Regions from separate parts of the Streptomyces sp. NBC_01537 genome, predicted to be linked through region 2. Evidence: riboswitches for the same ligand, from Rfam matches in the RefSeq annotation. Region 2 holds a riboswitch; each other region holds the start of a gene.

Region 1 (3,266 bases), 480 kb from region 2:
CCCCAGGCGGCGGCCGCCGGCCGCCGCAACGGCCGCACTTACGCCGTCCCCTTCAACACCGACGTCGGCCTCCTCTACTACCGCACCGACGACCTCCTCAAGTCCGGCACCCGCCCCTCCGACCTGGCCGCCTACCACTCCGTCGGCGACCTGCTCGCCGCCGTCCGCCCGCTCTCCCACAACACGTACACAACCCAGCTCGCCGCCTACGAGGGCCTCACCGTCAACACCCTCGAAGCCTTCTGGACCGCCGACGTGAACCTCGTCGACGGCGAGGGCCGCTACACCGGCACCGAGGACGACCTCCGCAAGGGCCTGGACGAGCTCAACCGCCTCACCACCGCCAACTACCTCAACCCCGCCTCCCTCGAAGCCGACGAATCCGTCTCCCTCGCCCAGTTCACCCAGGGGGCCAGCGTCCTGATGCGCAGCTGGCCGTACGCGTACAACCGCCTCGACGCCGCCCTCGACCCCTCCTCCCCGCTCACCCGCTTCGGCGTCGCCCGCCTCCCCGGCGTGGCGGCCCTCGGCGGCCAGAGCCTGGGCGTCTCGGCGACCAGCACCCGCCCGGACGACGCCGCCGAGCTGATCCGCTTCCTCACCAGCCGCTCAAGCCAACGCGAGCTCCTCCAGGCGGGCTTCGCGCCCGCCCGCCGCTCCGCGTACGGCGTCGAGGACTCCGCCTGCACCCCCGCCAACCCGGCCGCCTGGTACTACGACCGCCCGGTCCGCAAGGGCTCCGAGCCGTCCGCCTCCCCATCCCACGAGGGGGAGCGCCCCGGCTACACCACCCTCCTGTGGTGCGCCCTGCGCGAGGCCCGCGCTCGACCCGCTACCGCCCACTACGTCACCTTCACCCGACTTGTCCAACGTGAGGTACATCGCATGCTCGCCACCCACGACCCGGGAGTCGACGCGACCGCGCACCGACTCCAGGAACGGCTGGCCAGAGCGCTGGGCGGTCGCTGAATCGTCACGGCGGGTGACCGTGCGTAAGCCCCCCATAACATCTGACGCATACTCACATCTCCCTCCGGTCACAGCAGTCGCAAACCTTTGCCCCCATACACCCGTTCCATCCGCATAGATTCCTGCTGTGAACTCCCTGAACGGGCTTGGAATTCACCCGCGCCTCTATTAACGTTCGATAACGCAGCGCGGTCGTCCCGCCGTCGAACAGACAGCACCGCGCGGCATTGCCGAATCCCGTCCGCGGGAACCGGGGAACCACCACTTGGGGTGAATCAGGGGCAGCCTCGCGGCAACGAGGCGGCCTCCGTAGGAGACCTTCCTGCTCCGAACCCGTCAGCTAACCCGGTAGGCGAGAAGGAAGGAAAGGACAACGCACGCGTGGCGTCGAACAACCCTGCCCTAATACCCGGGGCCCAGCAGCACCAGGACCAGCAGCACCAGTACGTCGAATGGGACACCGCCGAGTGGAACATGGCGGCCGGCTGGACGCCCCCCGCGACCGAACAGGCCGCACCCACCAAGAACGCCGTCGACGGTTGGGACACCGCCGAGTGGAACATGTCAGCCGGCTGGGCCGAGCTGCGCGAGGCGGCCGCGGCCGCCGGGCTGATGGCCGACGAACTGGCCGCGGAAGCAGCCGCCAAGGACGAGGCCCCCGAGCCCCACGAGCAGGCCGAGTCGTACCAAGCGCCGTACGAGCCGGGCGAGCCGTCCGAGACGCCGTACGAGACCTGGAACCCCACCCGTGAGTCGACCGCCCCTCCGCGCGGCCGCCACAAGGTCGCCAAGCCGGGCCTGTTCGGCCGCCGCCGCGGGTCCGCCGTCTTCGGTGTCGCGGCGGTCGCCGCCCTCGGCGTCGGCAGCGGCGTGGCTACGGCGGAGGGCCACAACCCGCTCGCCGTCTCACTGCCGGACCTGCCCGACGTGTCGAGCGTCCCCGGCATCGGAGCGCTGGTGAGCGCCGACGAGACGCCGGCCGCCGACCCGGCCGACAACCTCGGCATCGACGCGGGCGAAGCCCTGCGCACCCGCATCCTCGACCAGGCCTCCGCACAGAAGTACGCCGCCGACAACGCGGCCGCCGTCGCGGAAGCCAAGTCCGTCGCCGCCGAGAAGGTCCGCGCCCAGGCCGCCGCCCACAAGGCCGCCGCCGCTGCCGCCAAGAAGAAGGCCGAGGCCGCCCGCCTCGCCGTCCTGGCCAAGCAGTACGTCAAGCCGGTCGCGTCCTACACCCTCACCGCCGGCTTCGGCGAGTCCAGCTCCCTGTGGTCGTCCACCCACACCGGCCAGGACTTCGCCGCCCCCACAGGCACCCCCGTCAAGGCCATTCACGGCGGCACCATCACCTCCGCCGGCTGGGCCGGCTCGTACGGCTACCGCATCATCCTCACCCTCGACGACGGCACCGAGCTGTGGTTCTGCCACCTCTCCTCGATGACCGTCACCTCGGGCAAGGTCTCCACCGGCGACACCATCGGCCGCGTCGGCTCCACCGGCAACACCACCGGCCCCCACCTCCACCTCGAGGTCCGCCCCGGCGGCGGCGACCCCATCGACCCGCTGCCGTGGCTGCGCGCCAAGGGCCTGCAGGTCTGAGCCCCGAGAAGCCCCGAAGGCCCTGCTGACACCCCCGACAGCAGGGCCTTCGGTTTGGGGGCCTCCGGGGGCCGAGGGCTACACCACGTAGTTGTAAACCGGCGAGATCCTCCGCTGCTCGGCCGGCTGCTGGATCCCGACCTGCTGGGTCAGCGGCAGAACGACCTCCAGGAACGCCTTCAGGTCGGCCTCCGTCTCCCACAGATCCACGATCCGCAGCCCGTCGTCCCCCGCTATCGCCACATGCGAGATCGCGCCCGGCGGCTTGCCGTCGCCGACCCCGGCCAGCTTGCGTACCTCCTCGTACTGCAGAGCGGTCGCACCCGGGAACTCGATCTCCACCAGGATCGCCATTAGGCGGCCTCCGTTCGCACATCTACGTACGTATTTACACCCCTACGTACCAATCTGCGCGAGCCCGGCCCCTCCCGCAATGGGAGCCACCGGGCGTGCGGAAGCACCCCGCCATGCCTGCGTCAGCCCTGTAACCCCTCAAGCCGCCCGTCGGCCGTGTCGCACGCGACCCGCTCGTCCTCGTAGACCTCGCACACCGGCCGCCCCTCGGGATTGATCGTGTGCTCGATCTCCCACAGGCTGACCTCCTCACCGGTCGCCAGCAGGAACGCGTGCTCGTACAGCGTCCAGCCCACCACCCGCCCGCAGGCGCGCAGATGCCGCCCGGTGACGTACGCGATGTC
Region 2 (3,266 bases):
AAGCCCGCTTCGTGCCCGCCATGCTGCACGGCGCGCTGACGATGCTCGTGACGGGCGCCCTGCTGGTCGGCCTGAACCAGGCGGACGACCAGCCGGTCAACAACATCAAGATCGGTGTGAAGCTGGCCGTCCTGGTGGTGATCCTCGGCCTCGTCTACGTCAAGCGCGACGAGGAGCGCCAGCCGGCGGCGGTCTTCGGCACGGTGGGTGCCTTGACCGTCGCCAACATCTTCATCGCGGTGCTGTGGACGTAGGGCCTGGGTTACGCCATGCGGGCGTAGCCCGCAATGGGCATCTCGCTGATCGGGGCGATCTTGACGACGGTGCCCGTGTGCGGGGCGTGGATCATCTGGCCGCCGCCGATGTAGAGGCCGACGTGGCTGATGCCGGAGTAGAAGAAGACCAGGTCGCCCGGCTGGAGCTCGGAGGCGCTGATCTTGGTGCCGTAGCTGTACTGGGCGGCGGCCACGCGGGGGATGGAGACGCCGGCGGCTGCCCAGGAGGCCTGGGTGAGGCCTGAGCAGTCGTAGGAGTTCGGGCCGGTGGCGCCGTAGACGTACGGCTTGCCGAGCTGGGCGCGGGCGAAGGCGATGGCCTTGGCGGCCTTGGTGCTGGTGGTCGTCGAGCTGGACGAGCTCGACGAGGAGGACGAGCTGCTACTGGCAGAGGCCTTCGCCGCGGCCGCGGCGTCCGCCGCCTTCTGGATGGCCGCGAGCCGGGCCTTCTCCTTGGCGGTGAGGGTGTTGAGGAGCTTCTGCGCGGTGGTCAGCTTCTGCTGGACCGCCTTCTTCTCCTTGTTGAGCTCCTGCTGGGCGTCGTCCAGCTTCGTCAGGCTCTCGACGGCCTTGGCGCGCTCCTGGGCGATCTCGATCGTCTGCGTACGGAAGGTCTCCAGGGCGGCCTCGGTGCGGCCGGACATCCGGTCCATCACGTGGGCGTTGTCCAGGAGCTGCTGCGGGTCGTTGGCCAGCAGGTACGTCGTGGTGGTGTCCAGGCCGCCGCTGCGGTACTGGGCGGCGGCGTACTCGCCCAGGGTGTCGCGGGTGGCGTTGAGCTTGGCGGTCTTGCGGGCGACCTCGTCCAGCAGCTGGTCGGCGGTGGTGCGCTGCTTGTCGGCCTTGTCCTTGGCGGCGTTGTACTTCTCGGTGGCGACCTCGGCCTGCTCGTACAGCTTGTTCACCCGGGCCTGCACCTGCTTGATGGAGGCCGTGGTGCTGCCGGCGGACGGGGCCGCGCTCGCGCTCTCGCCGAAGAGGGTGACCGTCGCCAGTGCGGCGGTCGTGAGCCCCACGGCCGCTCTGGGGCCGGGGGCGGTGAGTATGCCGGTACGGGGCTTGCGGTGCGTCGCCAAGGCGGCCGCTCCTTCTTCCGTCGACCGCTTACCGGGTTAGCTGTCGGGTTCGGGCTTCGGAAGTCGCCCTACGGTCGTGGCGCCCGTGTCTGACGGACGTGCGGACCGATTCACCCCAAGGTCGTCGTGCGTGGGTCCCCGGCTCCGGCTCGCGCCGGACTCAGCGGAGGCGGCCCGTGACGGCACGGTCGCCGCCGGGAGGGCGGGCCGCCTGATGCGGAACCGTAATCAACGGAAGTGGCGCTTGGGAAGACTGATGTTCGGTTTGTCCCGAAACCAATTCGTGACTTTTAATGTACGCACAGGTTCGGGCAGGGGCTGTCAGTCCCACGGCCTAGACTCGGGAGGCGATGAGCAGCCTCTTTGACGACAGCTTCCTGGCCGACTTCGAGCCTTCCGACGGCCCCCCTCCGCCGCCCGAGGACCACGCCGGGGACCATGCGGGGGACCACGCCCCGGAGCGGATCCCGGACGACCTGTTCGGGGGCCGTTTCGACGCGCCCGTGGACCGGGACGCGTACTACCGGGACGGCGCCCACCGGCCGGTCATCGACGCCGCCGCGCTGCTCGACGGGCTGAACGAGCAGCAGCGTGCCGCCGTCGAGCACGCGGGCGGGCCGCTGCTCATCGTCGCGGGCGCCGGCTCCGGCAAGACCCGCGTCCTGACGCACCGGATCGCGCACCTGCTGGCGACCCGGCATGTGCACCCGGGCGAGATCCTGGCGATCACCTTCACCAACAAGGCCGCCGGCGAGATGAAGGAGCGCGTCGAGCAGCTGATCGGCCCCCGCGCGAACGCGATGTGGGTGCTGACCTTCCACAGCGCCTGCGTACGGATCCTGCGCCGGGAGAGCAAGCGGCTCGGCTTCACCTCCAGCTTCTCGATCTACGACGGCGCCGACTCCAAGCGGCTGATGGCCCTGGTCTGCCGGGATCTGGACCTGGACCCGAAGCAGTACCCGCCGAAGTCCTTCAGCGCCAAGGTCTCCAACCTCAAGAACGAGCTGGTCGACGAGGAGACCTTCGTCGCCCAGGCGGAGAACCCCTTCGAGAAGAAGCTCGCCGAGGCGTACGTCCTCTACCAGTCGCGGCTGCGCGAGGCCAACGCGCTGGACTTCGACGACATCATCATGACCACCGTCAACCTGCTCCAGGCCTTCCCGGACGTGGCCGAGCACTACCGGCGGCGCTTCCGGCACGTCCTCGTCGACGAGTACCAGGACACCAACCACGCCCAGTACACCCTGGTGCGCGAGCTGGTCGGGCCGGGCGGGCCCGAGGACCACCCCGCCGAGCTGTGCGTGGTCGGTGACGCGGACCAGTCCATCTACGCCTTCCGCGGCGCCACCATCCGCAACATCCTCCAGTTCGAGGAGGACTATCCACAGGCCCGCACGATCCTGCTGGAGCAGAACTACCGCTCCACGCAGACGATCCTGACGGCCGCGAACGCCGTCATCGAGCGGAACGCGTCGCGGCGGCCCAAGAACCTGTGGACCGAGGCCGGGGACGGCCCCGTCATCACCGGCTACGTCGCTGACCAGGAGCACGACGAGGCGCAGTACATCGCCGAGGAGATCGACCGGCTGACGGACGCGGGCGACGCCCGGCCCGGTGATGTCGCGGTCTTCTACCGCACCAACGCCCAGTCCCGGGTCTTCGAGGAGATCTTCATCCGCGTCGGCCTGCCCTACAAGGTCGTCGGCGGCGTCCGCTTCTACGAGCGCAAGGAGGTCCGCGACGTCCTCGCGTACCTGCGGGTGCTCGCCAACCCCGAGGACACCGTCCCGCTGCGGCGCATCCTGAACGTGCCCAAGCGCGGCATCGGCGACCGCGCCGAGGCGATGCTCGACGCGCTGGCGCTGCGGGAGAAGATCTCCTTCGCCGCCGCCCTGCGGCGGGTCGACGAGGCGTA
Region 3 (3,266 bases), 2.2 Mb from region 2:
GAGGGGGACACCGCGCTGCTCGCGACCGCCGTCGAGGAACTGCTGCGCTACGACGGCCCGGTGGAGCTGGCGACCTGGCGCTTCGCGACCGAGCCGCTGACGATCGGCGGCCGGGCGATCGCGACCGGCGACCCGGTCCTGGTCGTCCTGGCCGCCGCCGACCGTGATCCGGCCCGCTTCGAGAGCCCGGACGCCCTGGATCTCACCCGCCGCGACAACCAGCACCTCGGTTACGGACACGGCATCCACTACTGCCTCGGCGCGCCGCTGGCCCGCCTTGAGGCCCAAGCCGCGCTTGCGACGCTACTGACCCGATTGCCCGATTTGGCACTGGCCGTCGAACCGTCCGAGCTGCGCTGGCGGGGCGGTCTGATCATGCGTGGACTGCGAACTCTTCCCGTCGGTTTTGCTCCTGAGCGGTAACCACAGCTTGAGCAGCGGTGATACGGAAACTGACACTGCGTCAATACCGTGATCTCGGCGTGATCTCCGATACATCGACTTGTGATGCCATGGCCAACGCGACTACGTTCGGCCGTCGTCGCAATCTTCGTAACTCCGAGAAAGGCGATCGCATGCTGAAGTCCGGGAACGGCCGTCACCGCAGACCGCGCCAGGCGCCCACCGCAATGGTGGCTGTCGCGGCGACCGGGGCAGGGATGGCACTCCCACTCTTCGCTGCGAGCGGCGCGCAGGCCGCCGATTCCACCGCCACCGACACCGCCAAGGTGAGCACGACGGTCTGGAACGCCGTCGCGCTGTGCGAGAGCGGCGGCATATGGAGCTCCAACACCGGCAACGGCTTCTACGGCGGACTGCAGATCGTCCAGGAGTCCTGGGACAACTACGGCGGCGACGACTACGCGGAGCGCCCGGACCTCGCCAGCCAGAACGAGCAGATAGCCGTCGCCGAGACGATGCTCGACGAGCTCGGTCCGGACGCGTGGCCGACCTGCGCCGACAGCTCCGGCCTGACGGCCGCGCTCGGACTGGATGACGTCACCGACGAGCCGTCGGACACCGCAACCGACACCGGCACCGACACCTCCACCGACGACGCGACCGACGGGACCACGGACTCCACCGCCGACGACACCGCTTCCCCGAGCCCGTCGTCCACCGAGTCCAGCGAGTCCGCATCGCCTTCCACCTCGGCGTCCTCCTCCGCTCCGGCCAGGAGCCAGGGCCGGCACGCCAAGCCGGACGGGACGGAGACCTCCGCTTCGTCCGCCGCAACAGGCGCGACCCAGCAGGTGGCTCAGGCGAGAGCGGCCTGGGGTGAGCTCACCCGCACCACCGTGACGACCAAGTCGGCGACCTCCACCGCGGACGCCAAGCGCTACCGCGTCGAAGCGGGCGACACGCTGTGCGACATCGCCGCCGAGGAGAACGTGGCCGGCGGATGGCGCGCGCTGTACGAGGCCAACAAGGCGGTCATCGGTGACGATCCGAGTGTGATCCGCTCCGGACAGTATCTGACGGTGGGCTAGCCCCTGTGACAAGCCTCTCCCGGGGCTTTGGTTCCACAGTGTCCGTTCAGCACCCTTTCACCCACTCTCACCTGGAATTCTGTGAAATTCCCGGGTGGGAAAAGGTCGTTGAGTGCCGATCTTGGGGGGATTGTCCCGACGGCCCCGGTCTGTTTACGGTCGTCATCGCTCGCCGCCGCGGGCCCCGCCGGTCAGTACGCCGAATCCTGCCGCCGACCGACGGGAACAGTCGACGCGAAAGCGCCGTAGGCAGGAGCGGGGGACCCAAAGGTTCGCCGCCATGCGCATGACGCGCATGGCTAGGGGTTAAGCAGCGCTGCGCATGCGGCGTTGCCGGGCACTCATCCGGCCCGAACCCGACAGCTGACCTCGCAGGCGTCGGTGAGGAACCAAGCAATGCTTCGTCGTGTCTCCAACGCCTCCAAGTCCGTCCGTCTCGCCGTTCTCGGCGCCATCGCCACCACCGCCGTCGCGGTGCCGCTGATGACCGCCACGACCGCCTCGGCCGCCACCACCTCCGCGTGGAACCGGGTCGCGATGTGCGAGTCCACCGGCAACTGGAGCATCAACACGGGCAACGGCTTCTACGGTGGCCTGCAGTTCACCAAGTCCACCTGGGCCGCCTTCGGCGGCACCAAGTACGCCGCCCGCGCCGACCTGGCCACCAAGTCCCAGCAGATAGCGATCGCCGAGAAGGTCCTGGCCGTCCAGGGCAAGGGCGCCTGGCCCGTGTGCGGCAAGAACCTCTGATCCCGATCCCCCGGGTCTCCCGGACCGGGCGCGCTCATCCCTTGAGCGTGCCCGGTCCGCGCTTTTCGCGTCGGTTAGGCTCAGCACGAAAAAGAAGAGACATCCAGAAGGAGACTCACGTGCCGTCCATCGACGTCGTCGTAGCCCGGGAAATCCTCGACTCGCGAGGCAACCCCACCGTCGAGGTCGAGGTCGGCCTCGACGACGGCAGCACCGGTCGTGCCGCCGTTCCGTCCGGCGCCTCCACGGGCGCCTTCGAGGCCCTCGAGCTCCGCGACGGTGACAAGAGCCGTTACCTCGGCAAGGGCGTGGAGAAGGCCGTCCTCGCCGTCATCGAGCAGATCGGCCCGGAGCTGGTCGGCTACGACGCCACCGAGCAGCGCCTCATCGACCAGGCCATGTTCGACCTGGACGCCACCCCCGACAAGTCCTCCCTCGGCGCCAACGCCATCCTCGGCGTCTCGCTGGCCGTGGCCCACGCCGCGTCGGAGGCCTCCGACCTGCCGCTGTTCCGCTACCTCGGTGGTCCGAACGCGCACGTCCTGCCCGTCCCGATGATGAACATCCTCAACGGTGGCTCCCACGCCGACTCCAACGTCGACATCCAGGAGTTCATGATCGCCCCGATCGGCGCGGAGTCCTTCTCCGAGGCCCTGCGCTGGGGCGCCGAGGTCTACCACACCCTCAAGGCGGTCCTGAAGGAGCGCGGCCTGTCCACCGGCCTGGGCGACGAGGGCGGCTTCGCCCCCAACCTCGACTCCAACCGCGCCGCTCTCGACCTCATCGTCGAGGCCATCAAGAAGGCCGGCTACACCCCCGGCCAGGACATCGCGCTCGCGCTCGACGTCGCCGCCTCCGAGTTCTACAAGGACGGCTCCTACGAGTTCGAGGGCAAGGCCCTCTCGGCCGCCGAGCTCACCGCGTACTACGCCGAGCTCGTCGCCGCGTACCCGCTGGTCTCCATCGAGGACCCGCTCTTCGAGGACGACTGGGACGGCTGGAAGACCCTCACCGAGCAGCTCGGCG

What was found. A riboswitch is a leader RNA that binds a small molecule or an ion and turns the genes downstream of it on or off. The one in region 2 is predicted to bind cyclic di-AMP.
Region 1: another riboswitch for cyclic di-AMP. It lies ahead of OG607_RS19865 (M23 family metallopeptidase); the one in region 2 lies ahead of OG607_RS17450 (NlpC/P60 family protein).
Region 3: another riboswitch for cyclic di-AMP. It lies ahead of OG607_RS27965 (transglycosylase family protein); the one in region 2 lies ahead of OG607_RS17450 (NlpC/P60 family protein).

The regions. Positions count from the first base shown of each region.
Region 1 is NZ_CP109392.1:4,310,353-4,313,618, reverse strand. It holds gene OG607_RS19870 (extracellular solute-binding protein) at 1-969, shown strand, start outside; cyclic di-AMP (ydaO/yuaA leader) riboswitch at 1,188-1,339, shown strand; gene OG607_RS19865 (M23 family metallopeptidase) at 1,351-2,568, shown strand; gene OG607_RS19860 (hypothetical protein) at 2,647-2,922, opposite strand; gene OG607_RS19855 (DUF6227 family protein) at 3,045-3,266, opposite strand, start outside.
Region 2 is NZ_CP109392.1:3,827,162-3,830,427, reverse strand. It holds gene OG607_RS17455 (hypothetical protein) at 1-254, shown strand, start outside; gene OG607_RS17450 (NlpC/P60 family protein) at 263-1,351, opposite strand; cyclic di-AMP (ydaO/yuaA leader) riboswitch at 1,361-1,527, opposite strand; gene pcrA (DNA helicase PcrA) at 1,702-3,266, shown strand, end outside.
Region 3 is NZ_CP109392.1:6,058,663-6,061,928, forward strand. It holds gene OG607_RS27955 (cytochrome P450) at 1-423, shown strand, start outside; gene OG607_RS27960 (transglycosylase family protein) at 660-1,490, shown strand; cyclic di-AMP (ydaO/yuaA leader) riboswitch at 1,722-1,883, shown strand; partial or broken gene OG607_RS27965 (transglycosylase family protein) at 1,887-2,237, shown strand; gene eno (phosphopyruvate hydratase) at 2,360-3,266, shown strand, end outside.